2 regions of the Idiomarina sp. HB genome follow, and region 1 is predicted to be linked to the other one. Evidence: predicted binding sites of a transcription regulator. Region 1 holds the regulator's gene; the other holds the start of a gene.
What was found. Region 1 encodes NrdR, which represses ribonucleotide reductase genes. Its sites were predicted from a motif close to AAACACNANATNTNGTGTTT; they were not measured.

Region 1 (6,127 bases):
ATAAGACATCGCCTTTTGAATTGGCCAGCTGCGCTTGGCAGCTCGCTCGGTTAAAAAGGTGTCATGGAAAGTGTCCTGTAAGTGAACACGCACATTCGTTACCTTATCCTGCGATAAATCGCCATGAACCAGTGCATAATGCACCTGCTTGTCTATCGTGTCCTGATAAGTCACCAAATGAAACTTACCAAAGGCTGTAGGCAGGCTGCATTCTGCGACACGTTCAATGGTTTTTTCCTGGATTGAGCGATACTCAATAAGGTCAGCAATGGTGCCTACTTTAATGTCATGCGCTTTAGCAAAAGCTTCAAGGTCAGGGCGACGCGCCATGGTACCGTCTTCGTTTAACACTTCGACAATAACCGAGGCGGGCTCAAAACCAGCTAAACGCGCTAAGTCGCAACCGGCTTCGGTATGCCCGGCGCGGTTAAGCACCCCACCCGATTTAGCTTTTAACGGAAAAATATGACCCGGCATAACTAAATCTTCGGGCTTCGCATCTTTTTTAACGGCGTCCAGCACTGTTTTCGCTCTGTCGGCAGCAGAGATCCCCGTTGTTACTCCCTCTGCGGCTTCAATGGAAACCGTAAAGTTTGTTGCATAAGGCGCGTTGTTTTTATCGACCATTAACGGAAGATTAAGTTGTTTACAGCGTTCCTCGGTTAGCGTCAAGCAGATAAGTCCACGACCATAACGCGCCATAAAGTTAATGGATTCAGGCGTTACGCACTCAGCGGCAATAATAATGTCGCCTTCGTTTTCGCGATCTTCATCATCCATCAGGATAACCATTTTTCCCTGACGAATGTCTTCAATAATCTCTTCTGTGCTATGCAGTGACATACCGCTTTACCCTTAATCTTGTGTTTGAGGTACTGCTACCAAGCGTTGATCCGGGCCAACCTGCCGGCGATCAATAACTTTAAATCTTGGCGCTGAAGCTAATTCTAATGGTTCACTCATGTCGATAACCGAACGACCATGGTGACCCAGTATTTGACCAGAGCTGTATATCATCATTCGGTCACAGAGTTGCTGTTCAATAATCGCACCTGCCAGACTAGCGCCGCACTCTGTCCACACCTGATTGATTTCACGTTTAGCTAATTCAATCATCAGTGCTTTTAAACACACTTTGCCGTCTCTGTCCGCTTCAATAATAAGCTCATGGCAATGTGGGTGCCGAGTGTCCTTGCCCGGCGTTGTGCGTACCAGCCAAACAGGCGCCGGTGACTCAAACACCCGGGCATCATCATTCACCCGATGTTGGCTGTCGATAATAATACGTACTGGCTGTTTTAATGGTTCAGGCAGTGGTCGTGATGCCGGCCATTGATTAACTCGTACGGTAAGCTTCGGGTTATCCGCTAAAACCGTTGCTGCGCCGGTCAAAATAGCATCTGCCTGAGCGCGATAAGTCTGCACGTCACTGCGAGATTCCGCAGAGGTAATCCACTGGCTGCGACCGTCCGCCAAAGCGGTTTTCCCATCGAGTGAAGTCGCCATTTTTAAGGTGAGCCACGGGCGTTGTCGTGTCATGCGGGAAATAAACCCGGGGTTCAAACTCTCGGCTGCGGACTGCAACGTACCAACGTCAACACGTATGCCTGCCTCTTCTAAACGCTTAATCCCGTTACCACTGACGCGAGGATTAGGATCCCGCATAGCCACAACAACGCGGGCAACGCCAGCTTCAATCAGAGCGTCGGCACAAGGCGGAGTTCGTCCAATATGGCTGCAGGGTTCAAGAGTGACATAAGCGGTTGCCCCTTTTGCCTTTGTACCTGCAAACCGCAAAGCATGAGCTTCGGCATGAGCTTCACCTGCCTGATGATGCCAACCTTCTGCGATAACTTCTTCGCCGACAGTAATGACACAGCCCACAGCCGGGTTAGGCCGGGTTGTCATTAACCCACGCCGCGCGAGTTTTAACGCGCGGTGCATCATTATATGGTCAAACTGTTGTTCTAATAAATTAGTCATTCAGGCGTGCGATTTCTTCACCAAACTCACGGATATCCTCGAAAGAACGGTACACCGACGCAAAACGAACATAAGCAACTTTATCAATCTGTTTCAGGTTTTCCATAACCAAACTACCGATAAAGTTGCTGCTAATTTCGCGCTCACCGGTGGCGCGTATGCTCGACTTTATTTTGTTGATTGCCTGCTCCATCAGCTCAAGACTCACAGGACGCTTTTCCAACGCTCTTAATAAACCGTTGCGCAGCTTATCTTCGTTAAATGGTTCACGCGAACCATCGGTTTTGATGACTCGCGGCATAATCAGCTCTGCCGTTTCAAAGGTCGTAAAGCGCTCTTTGCAATGGTTGCATTCACGCCTGCGACGAACCGAGGCCCCATCCGCAACAAGTCGCGAATCGATAACCTTAGTATCTTGTGTGCCGCAAAATGGACAATGCATTGCCTGACTCCTTTAAGTGCGCTTTACAACTGCTATTCATTAACCGTAAACAGGAAACCTGGCGCATAACGCTTTTACTTGCTCGCGAACTTCGCTGATTTTGCTTTCATCAGAAATATCATCCAGAACATCGCAAATCCAGTTCGCAACCTGCTCGGCTTCGGCTTCTTGAAAACCACGACGGGTAATAGCCGGTGTGCCTAAACGCAAACCTGAAGTGACAAACGGTGAGCGCGGATCATTAGGCACGGCATTTTTGTTCACGGTAATAAAAGCATTACCTAAAGCTGCATCCGCATCTTTACCGGTAATGTCTTTGTCAATTAAGTCAACCAGGAACAAGTGGTTCTGAGTGCCATTGGAGACGATTTTATAGCCGCGCGCCTGCATGGTTTTAACCATAGCGTTGGCGTTCACTAATACCTGCTTTTGATATTCTTTAAATTCCGGCTGCAAGGCTTCCTGGAAAGCAACCGCTTTACCAGCAATAACATGGCAAAGTGGGCCACCCTGGTTACCCGGGAATACCGCGCTGTTTAACTTCTTGTGTAATTTCTCATCGTCACTACCTGAAATGATCAAACCGCCACGTGGACCCGCAAGAGTTTTGTGTGTGGTCGTCGTAACAACGTGAGCATAAGGTACCGGGTTAGGATATTCACCGGCGGCAATTAAGCCTGCAACATGAGCCATGTCGACCATTAGATAGGCATCGACTTTGTCAGCAATTTCACGGAACTTTTTCCAGTCAACAATACCAGAGTAGGCTGAAAAGCCTGCAACAATCACTTTCGGCTTATGTTCCTGCGCCAGCTTTTCAACTTCGGCGTAATCGATTTCGCCAGTGGACTCATCCAAACCATATGAAACCGCGTTGTAGAGTTTGCCTGAAAAATTAACTCCGGAACCGTGAGTTAAGTGACCGCCGTGAGCCAGACTCATACCAAGGAAAGTATCACCGGCTTCCATAAGAGCCATGAAAGCAGCGGTATTTGCCTGAGAACCTGAGTGCGGCTGAACGTTTGCGTACTTAGCACCAAACAGTTGCTTTGCGCGCTCAATAGCTAAGTCTTCGACTTTATCGACAAACTCGCAGCCGCCGTAATAGCGCTTATGCGGATAGCCTTCTGCGTATTTATTGGTTAGCTGCGAGCCCTGAGCCTGCATAACCCGCGGACTGGTATAGTTTTCTGATGCAATCAGTTCAATGTGTTGTTCCTGACGTTCAACTTCACCTTGCATCGCCTGCCATAAGTCCGCATCAAAGTCGGCAATGTTCATCTCAGATTTCAGCATTACAGCTCTCCAAATCATTAAATGGTCTTAATTTGTCCGGTATTTTACCTTAAAACACAAATGAGTGCCTAGTTCAGCGCAACAAAGTTTGGGGATGTTCGTAAATAACAGTAAACTATGCAGTAACTTTTTTGTTGATAGGAAGGATTTTACGTCGCTATGGCGCAATATATCTATTCAATGTCTCAGGTGAGCAAAGTTGTTCCACCTAAGAAAACCATCTTAAAAGATATTTCTCTGTCGTTTTTTCCGGGGGCCAAAATTGGTGTTCTGGGTGTCAACGGTGCCGGTAAGTCAACCTTACTACGCATTATGGCGGGTGTTGATAAAGAGTACGAAGGTGAAGCCCGCGCTTTATCGGGAACTCAAATTGGTTATCTGCCTCAGGAACCCCAGCTAGATGAAAACAAAACGGTGAAAGAAACCGTTGAAGAAGCGGTGGCGGACGTTAAAGAGGCTTTCGCTAAGCTCGATGAAATTTACGCGGCTTACGCTGACGAAAATGCTGACTTTGATGCTCTCTCAAAAGAGCAAGGCGAACTAGAAGCTTTACTACAGGCTAAAGACGGTCACAATATTGATAATATTCTGGAGCGCGCAGCCGATGCGCTTCGTCTTCCCGAGTGGGATGCCAAAATAGGCAACTTGTCAGGTGGTGAACGCCGTCGTGTGGCTATCTGCCGCTTGCTGTTATCTAAGCCCGATATGCTGCTACTCGACGAGCCGACTAACCACTTAGACGCAGAGTCCGTTGCTTGGTTAGAGCGCTTCCTGCACGATTACACCGGCACCGTCGTTGCCATTACCCACGATCGTTATTTCCTCGATAATGTTGCTGGTTGGATCCTTGAACTTGACCGGGGCTATGGTATTCCATGGGAAGGTAACTATTCTTCCTGGCTGGAACAGAAAGAGAAACGTCTGGAGCAGGAAGAGCGTTCAGAAAAAGCCCGCCAGCGCACCATTAAACAAGAGCTGGAGTGGGTACGAACTAACCCCAAAGGCCGCCAGGCGAAAAGCAAAGCACGTCTTAATCGCTTTGAAGAGCTGCAAAGTGGCGACTACCAAAAACGCAACGAGACCAACGAGTTGTTTATTCCGCCAGGTCCTCGTCTGGGTGACAAAGTCATTGAAGTTAATGGTATTAGCAAAGCTTACGAGAAGCGCCAGCTTATCGATAACCTAAGCTTCAATGTTCCTAAAGGTGCCATTGTCGGTATTATTGGCCCTAACGGTGCGGGTAAATCCACCTTATTCCGCATGATCAGCGGCCAGGAGCAGCCAGACAGCGGCTCTATTGAGCTCGGTGAAACAGTGCAGCTAGCCAGTGTTGATCAGTTCCGTGACAGCATGGACGACAGCAAGACTGTTTTTGAAGAAATTACTGACGGTAACGACATCCTGAAAATTGGTAACTTTGAAGTGAATGGTCGCGCTTATGTCGGCCGCTTTAACTTCCGTGGTACCGACCAGCAAAAACGTATTGGCGAATTGTCTGGTGGTGAGCGTAACCGGGTGCATTTAGCGAAGCTGTTAAAAGCCGGCGGCAACGTACTGTTACTCGATGAGCCAACCAACGACTTGGACGTTGAAACCTTACGGGCACTTGAGGAAGCCATTCTGGAATTCCCGGGCTCTGTCATGGTTATCTCGCACGACCGTTGGTTCCTTGACCGCATCGCTACCCATATTCTGGATTACCGTGATGAAGGCGAAGTGGTCTTCTACGAAGGTAACTACAGCGACTACGAAGCTTACATGAAAGAAAAATTCGGTGAGCAGGCAATGGAGCCACACCGCATTAAATACAAACCTATTGGTTAATAGACCGGGTATCAAAAGGGAGCATAAAGCTCCCTTTTTTCTGCAAACTACATCACATCCAGTGCTTGTTGAAGGTTTTTCACGCCAATCACTTCCATGCCTTTTGGTGACGTTTTTGGCGCATTACCGACAGGCACAATGGCTTTTTTAAAACCGTGTTTAGCCGCTTCGTTTAATCGCTCCAGGCCATTAGGTACCGGGCGTATCTCACCGGCCAGACCAACCTCACCAAACACAATTAATTCGCGCGGCAATGGTTCTCCTTTAAAGCTGGAGACAATGGCAAGCAACAACGCTAAGTCTGCTGACGTTTCGGAGACTTTAACGCCACCAACAACGTTCACAAAAACGTCTTGATCAGACACCTGCAAGCCACCGTGCCGATGCAAAACAGCCAGTAATAATGCTAATCGCGTTTGTTCCAGCCCCACAGCAACCCGGCGTGGGTTTGCCAGAGCCGAGTAATCAACCAGCGCCTGAATTTCAACCAATAGCGGTCGCGTACCTTCCCAAACCACCATAACAACCGAGCCATTTCCCTGGTCCTCCGCTCGTTGCAGGAATATAGCCGATGGATTTGAA
Region 2 (6,127 bases), 580 kb from region 1:
TTAACAATTCTTCTGTACGATGGGCACAATCGATTTAATGAATAAGGCTAGTGCTCAATATCTAAATCTGATTCAGGAACGCAACAACAGGGCAGAATATCGCCTTTTCTGACATAGGCGAGCGGCTCGGTTGTGTAGCGAACCTTACCAGACTTTAACGTACTTCTGCAGGCACCACAGAAACCACTACGACAATGGTAATGCATTTCTAACTGATGCTTCTCTAAGGCTTCGAGTAAAGTGCCTTCAGTCGCATCAACGGCAAGCTCGGGCCCGCCGTTGACTTTGACTTTAAAGGTGTTGGCCATAGCTTAGAGATCAAAGTCCCCAAGGTCGGAGGCATTAACCTCACTGTCTATTTGACCAACAAGGTAAGAGGTAATTTCAGACTCTTGTGGTGCTACCTGAACGTTGTCCGATACCAGATACTTGTTCATCCAGGGCAGTGGGTTAGAACGCTGATTTTCAAATGGAGCATCAAAGCCTATGGCCTGCATACGCAAGTTGGCAATGTACTCGACATATTGGCACAGCATGCTTTCGTTCAGACCTATCATTGAACCGTCTTTAAACAAGTAGTGCGCCCACTGTTTTTCCTGTTTAACAGCTGTCATGAAAATCTCGTAGGCATCATCGCGAAGCTCTTCGGCAATTTCTTTCATTTCCGGGTCGTCTTCGCCGTACTGCCACAAATTAAGAATGTGCTGTGTTGATGTAAGGTGAACGTTTTCATCGCGAGCAATCAGTTTGATGATTTTTGCGTTACCTTCCATTAATTCACGTTCTGCAAAAGCAAAGGTGCAGGCAAAGCTAACGTAAAAACGAATAGCTTCCAGAGCGTTAACCGAGTTAATGCACAAAAACAGCTTTTTCTTTATTTCGCGCTGAGTGACCGTATAGGTCTTACCGTCAACGACAATATCGCCTTCGCCGTGGGTTTGTAGCAGCTGAGTGTAAAAAATAAGATCGTCGTAGTACTTTGAAATGTCATTAGCGCGAATTTTAATTTGCTCGTTAATGACAATATCTTCAAAGACTTCGCTGGGGTCACTAAACAAGTTACGCAGTATGTGCGTGTATGACCGCGAGTGAATGGTCTCAAAGAATGACCAGGTTTCGATCCAGGTTTCTAACTCAGGAAGGGATACGATAGGTAGTAGCGCGATATTCGGCGAACGACCCTGAATCGAATCCAGAAGTGTCTGATACTTCAAGTTAGAAATAAACACATGCTTTTCGCTGGCAGTCAGTTTATTAAAGTCGATACGGTCACGGCTGACATCGATTTCTTCAGGGCGCCAGAAAAAGCTGATTTGTTTTTCGATAAGCTTTTCGAAAATACTGTGTTTTTGTTGATCATAGCGAGCAACGTTAACGGAGTTGCCTAAAAACATAGGCTCCGTTAACGGGTTATTCTGCTCTTGGTTAAACGTTGAGTACGACATTCGCTAAAATCCTTATTATTAAATTTTACAAGCACCACCGGCACAATCGTCATCTTCTTCGATGATAACTTCTGCGCTCTGGGCCTGAGGCTTGTCGGCACGTTGACGTGCAGCAATGTCGGACTGGTTGTCAGCAGCACCATCACGAGTGTTGTGATAGTAGAGCGTTTTAACTCCCAGTTTATAAGCGGTTAACAAGTCTTGCAGAAGCTGTTTCATCGGTACTTTACCCGCATCAAACTTGTTCGGGTCGTAATTGGTATTTGCAGAAATTGTCTGGTCCACAAATTTTTGCATGATACCAACCAGCTCAAGATACCCTTTGTTATTCGGTATTTGCCATAACAACTCGTATTTGTCTTTCAAGTTTTCGTAGTCAGGGACAACCTGTTTAGTTACCCCGTCTTTTGACGACTTAATGCTGACAAAACCACGAGGAGGCTCGATACCGTTAGTTGCATTAGAAATCTGCGACGATGTTTCTGACGGCATTAGAGCGGATAATGTTGAATTACGCATACCGTGTTGTTTAATGTCAGCACGGAGCTTATCCCAGTCTAAATGCAGTGGTTCGTTGCACACTTTGTCCAGATCTTTCTTATAGGTATCGGTTGGCATAATGCCCTGAGAGTAGGTGGTCTCATTAAATTTAGGGCAGGCGCCTTTTTCTTTAGCCAGATTCATTGAAGCTTGCATCAGGTAATACTGTATAGCTTCAAAGGTCTGGTGAACCAGGCCGTTTGCAGAGCCGTCTGAATATTTAACACCGTGCTTGGCTAAGTAATAAGCAAAGTTAATAACACCAATACCCAGAGTACGGCGGTTCATGGTGGCGTTGTAAGCTGCCGGAACAGGGTACTCCTGATAATCCAGCAGGCTGTCCAGTGCGCGAACGGCCAAGTCTGCTAAGTTTTCAAATTCACTCAGGCTTTCAATTTTACCTAAGTTAAAGGCTGACAGAGTACAAAGCGCTATTTCACCTTCTTCGTCATTTACGTGACTTAATGGCTTAGTTGGCAATGCAATTTCAAGACACAAGTTACTTTGACGGATAGGCGCAACTTTAGAGTCAAATGGGCTGTGCGTGTTGCAATGGTCTACGTTTTGCACATAGATACGGCCGGTGCTGGCACGCTCTTGCATAAACAGACCAAACAACTCAATGGCCTTAATACGCTTTTTACGGATGCTTTCATCCTGTTCGTACTGCTGGTATAAACGCTCAAACTCGTCCTGATCTTCGAAGAAGGCGTCGTAAAGCCCCGGAACGTCAGATGGGCTGAACAAGGTAATGTAATCGTCTTTAATCAGGCGCTGATACATGGTGCGGTTAAACTGAACACCATAATCCAGATGACGAACCCGGTTTTCTTCAACACCACGGTTATTTTTCAGTACTAATAAGCTTTCAACTTCCAGATGCCAAAGTGGGTAGAACAAGGTAGCCGCGCCACCACGAACACCACCTTGCGAGCAGCTTTTAACGGCTGTCTGGAAGTACTTATAGAATGGGATACAGCCCGTGTGGAAAGCTTCACCATTACGGATAGGGCTGCCTAATGCGCGAATACGCCCCGCGTTAATACCAATACCGGCGCGCTGAGATACGTATTTTACGATAGCACTGGCGGTGGCATTAATAGAATCGAGACTATCGCCAGCTTCAATTAAAACACAGGAGCTGAATTGACGTGTCGGCGTACGTACACCTGACATAATCGGTGTCGGTAGAGAAATTTTAAATTCAGAAGCTGCATCGTAGAAACGTTTAACGTAATCCATACGAGTGCTTTTCGGGTAATCCGAAAACAGACAAGCGGCGACTAATATGTATAAGAACTGCGCGCTTTCATAGATGTCACCCGTTACCCGGTTTTGAACCAGATACTTGTTTTCCAGCTGTTTAACCGCAGCATAAGAGAAGTTCATGTCACGCCAGTGATCAAGGAACTCGTCCATTTGATCAAACTCTTCTTCGCTGTAGTCATCCATCAGGTGTTCATCGTAGCGATGCTCGGCCACCATTTTTTTCACATGGTCATAAAGACGCGGCGGTTCAAACTTACCGTAAGCTCGTTTACGCAAGTGGAAGATAGCCAGTCGCGCTGCCATGTACTGATAGTCGGGCGCATCTTCCGAAATGAGATCGGCAGCTGCCTTAATGATAGTTTCATGAATGTCTTCAGTTTTAATGCCATCGTAAAACTGAATGTGAGATTTAATTTCAACCTGAGAGGCTGAGACATTATTCAGTCCTTCGGCCGCCCACATGATCACTCGGTGAATTTTATCGAGGTTTAGCGGTTCGCGTTCGCCGCTGCGTTTCGTAACATAAAGTTGCTCGTTCATTTTGCGCCGACTCTTAGCTTTTTGTTATAGGTTTGTAGCCACAAGATATAGTGTTTATTAGTTGTACAGAGCGATATTTACACAATATCTAGTGTGTCTGGGATGAACTGTATGCTAGGTCTAACTGGCAATACGATCAAGTGAATTTAACGGTAAAAACGGAATAATTTTGAATTCAGAATCTTGATTTTTTGCCAGCCTTTAACTGGCCTGAGTTTGCGCTGAAAAGTTTTCTATATAATTTTTTTGTCTTTTAAAAGAAGTTAATAGATCAAGAGTTGTTGATAGCCAGTAACTCCAGCAATGCCAGCGGAGATTCAATATGATAATCGGCCTGCCAGCGCTGGGGTTGGTCTTCGTTACTGATATAACCGTACTCGGCAAGCACAGTGACCATTCCGGCGTTACGGCCGGCTTCAATATCGCGTTCGGCATCACCCACGTAAAGGCAGTCTGTTGGTTCAACACCCAGTTTCTCAGCCGCATAGAATAAAGGTTCAGGCGATGGTTTTGCGACACTGAGAGTATCGCCGCTCACCACAACTTCAATAGCTTCAAATTCGGGGAAGTGCGGTAATAACAGGTGTGTCAGGCGTTCAGGCTTGTTGGTCACTATCGCGACTTTAATGGACTCACGCTGTAATACCGCCAGTAGCTCCAGGACACCCGGGTAAGGTTGGGTATGAGTCGCGATATTATTCTTATAGGCACTCAGGAAGGCGTGTCTCAGCTCTGTTTCCATGTGTGTGTAATTGTCATCAAAGGCCAATTTTAGTAAGCCTCTGGAACCATGGGACGCAACTGGTGTGAACACCTCAGCATTGACAGCAGGGCGCTCGTATTGCTCGCAAACAGCATTTAATGCGGCGCCTAAATCGGGTGCGGTATCAAGTAAGGTGCCATCTAAATCAAACAGGACAGCTTTTACCGGAGAACTTTTATCTGAGGAACTCATGAATTACTCCGGCTTTTTCAAAGCGACAATGTAATTTACATCAACATCTTTGTCTGAAAGTACAAAGCCTTTTAAAGGATGAAAAATTAAGCCATTAATAGCGATATCTTCTAAAGCGGCTTTGTCAGTCATACTTAAAAGTTCTGACGGGCGAATAAAACGTTGATGCTGATGAGTTCCTTTCGGTACCCAGCCTAAAATATGCTCGGCAGCGACAATACCCAATAACCAGGATTTCACATTACGATTCAAAGTGGAGAAAAAGACTAATCCCCCGGGCTTAACCGCTTTGGCGCAGGCTTGTACTATGGCGGCCGGGTCAGGCACGTGTTCGAGCATTTCCAGACAGGTCACTACGTCGTAGCTGTCGGTGTTTTGTTCGGCCAGCGTTTCAACGGCAATGCATTGATAGTCAATTTGGCGGCCACTTTCTAATGCGTGCAAACGTGCCACCTTTAATGACTGTTCGGCCAAATCAATACCGGTAACCTCAGCGCCTCGTTCCGCCATGGCTTCACTGAGTAATCCACCGCCACAACCGACATCCAGTACTTTCTTGCCGAAAAGCCCTTCGGTATGGTTTTCGATAAAGCCCAGCCGGACCGGGTTGATTTTATGCAAAGGTTTAAATTCGCCATCCGGGTCCCACCAGCGCGAGGCGAGTGCTGAAAATTTTGCGATCTCTTCCGGATCGACGTTTTTTTGTTCAGTTTTAGAGCGACTGGTGGTCATAGATTATGCGTCTTTAAGAGATGGATAACGCGGCTAGTCTACCTCAGGCAAAGAATAAGAAAAAGAGGGTGCGAGACGCGTTTGGGATGGGTACAATGATTGGATCAAAATAACAATGAATATGCGGATCTATATTTAGGGAATAAACTATGAGCGATCTAGCCAGAGAAGTGTCACCGGTAAATATTGAAGACGAACTGAAAAGTTCGTACCTCGATTATGCCATGAGCGTCATTGTTGGGCGTGCTTTACCTGATGTCCGTGACGGCCTGAAGCCAGTACACAGACGTGTCCTGTTCGCAATGAACGAATTGCGCAACGACTTTAATAAACCTTATAAAAAGTCAGCGCGTGTTGTCGGTGATGTGATTGGTAAATATCACCCTCACGGAGACAGCGCAGTTTATGACACGATTGTTCGTATGGCGCAGGACTTTTCATTGCGTTATATGTTGGTTGATGGTCAGGGGAACTTTGGTTCTGTTGACGGAGACTCAGCCGCTGCGATGCGTTATACCGAAATTCGCATGGCAAAAATTGCTCATCAGCTTTTAGCCGACCTGGACAAAGAGACCGTTAACTTTGTCGATAACTACGACGGTACAGAGCGTATTCCTGATGTATTGCCAACCCGCGTACCCAACCT

Region 2: nrdA (class 1a ribonucleoside-diphosphate reductase subunit alpha) is a predicted target of NrdR. The motif match lies at 3,831-3,850, and genes of this name have one in related genera.

Annotation. Positions count from the first base shown of each region.
Region 1 covers NZ_JAYLVU010000001.1:17,735-23,861, reverse strand. The annotation lists gene ribBA (bifunctional 3,4-dihydroxy-2-butanone-4-phosphate synthase/GTP cyclohydrolase II) at 1-843, opposite strand, end outside; gene ribD (bifunctional diaminohydroxyphosphoribosylaminopyrimidine deaminase/5-amino-6-(5-phosphoribosylamino)uracil reductase RibD) at 856-1,983, opposite strand; gene nrdR (transcriptional regulator NrdR) at 1,976-2,425, opposite strand; gene glyA (serine hydroxymethyltransferase) at 2,465-3,721, opposite strand; gene ettA (energy-dependent translational throttle protein EttA) at 3,881-5,545, shown strand; gene radA (DNA repair protein RadA) at 5,593-6,127, opposite strand, start outside.
Region 2 covers NZ_JAYLVU010000001.1:599,553-605,679, reverse strand. The annotation lists gene yfaE (class I ribonucleotide reductase maintenance protein YfaE) at 48-308, opposite strand; gene nrdB (class Ia ribonucleoside-diphosphate reductase subunit beta) at 312-1,445, opposite strand; gene nrdA (class 1a ribonucleoside-diphosphate reductase subunit alpha) at 1,464-3,794, opposite strand; gene VBY75_RS03030 (HAD family hydrolase) at 4,066-4,749, opposite strand; gene ubiG (bifunctional 2-polyprenyl-6-hydroxyphenol methylase/3-demethylubiquinol 3-O-methyltransferase UbiG) at 4,753-5,481, opposite strand; gene gyrA (DNA gyrase subunit A) at 5,631-6,127, shown strand, end outside.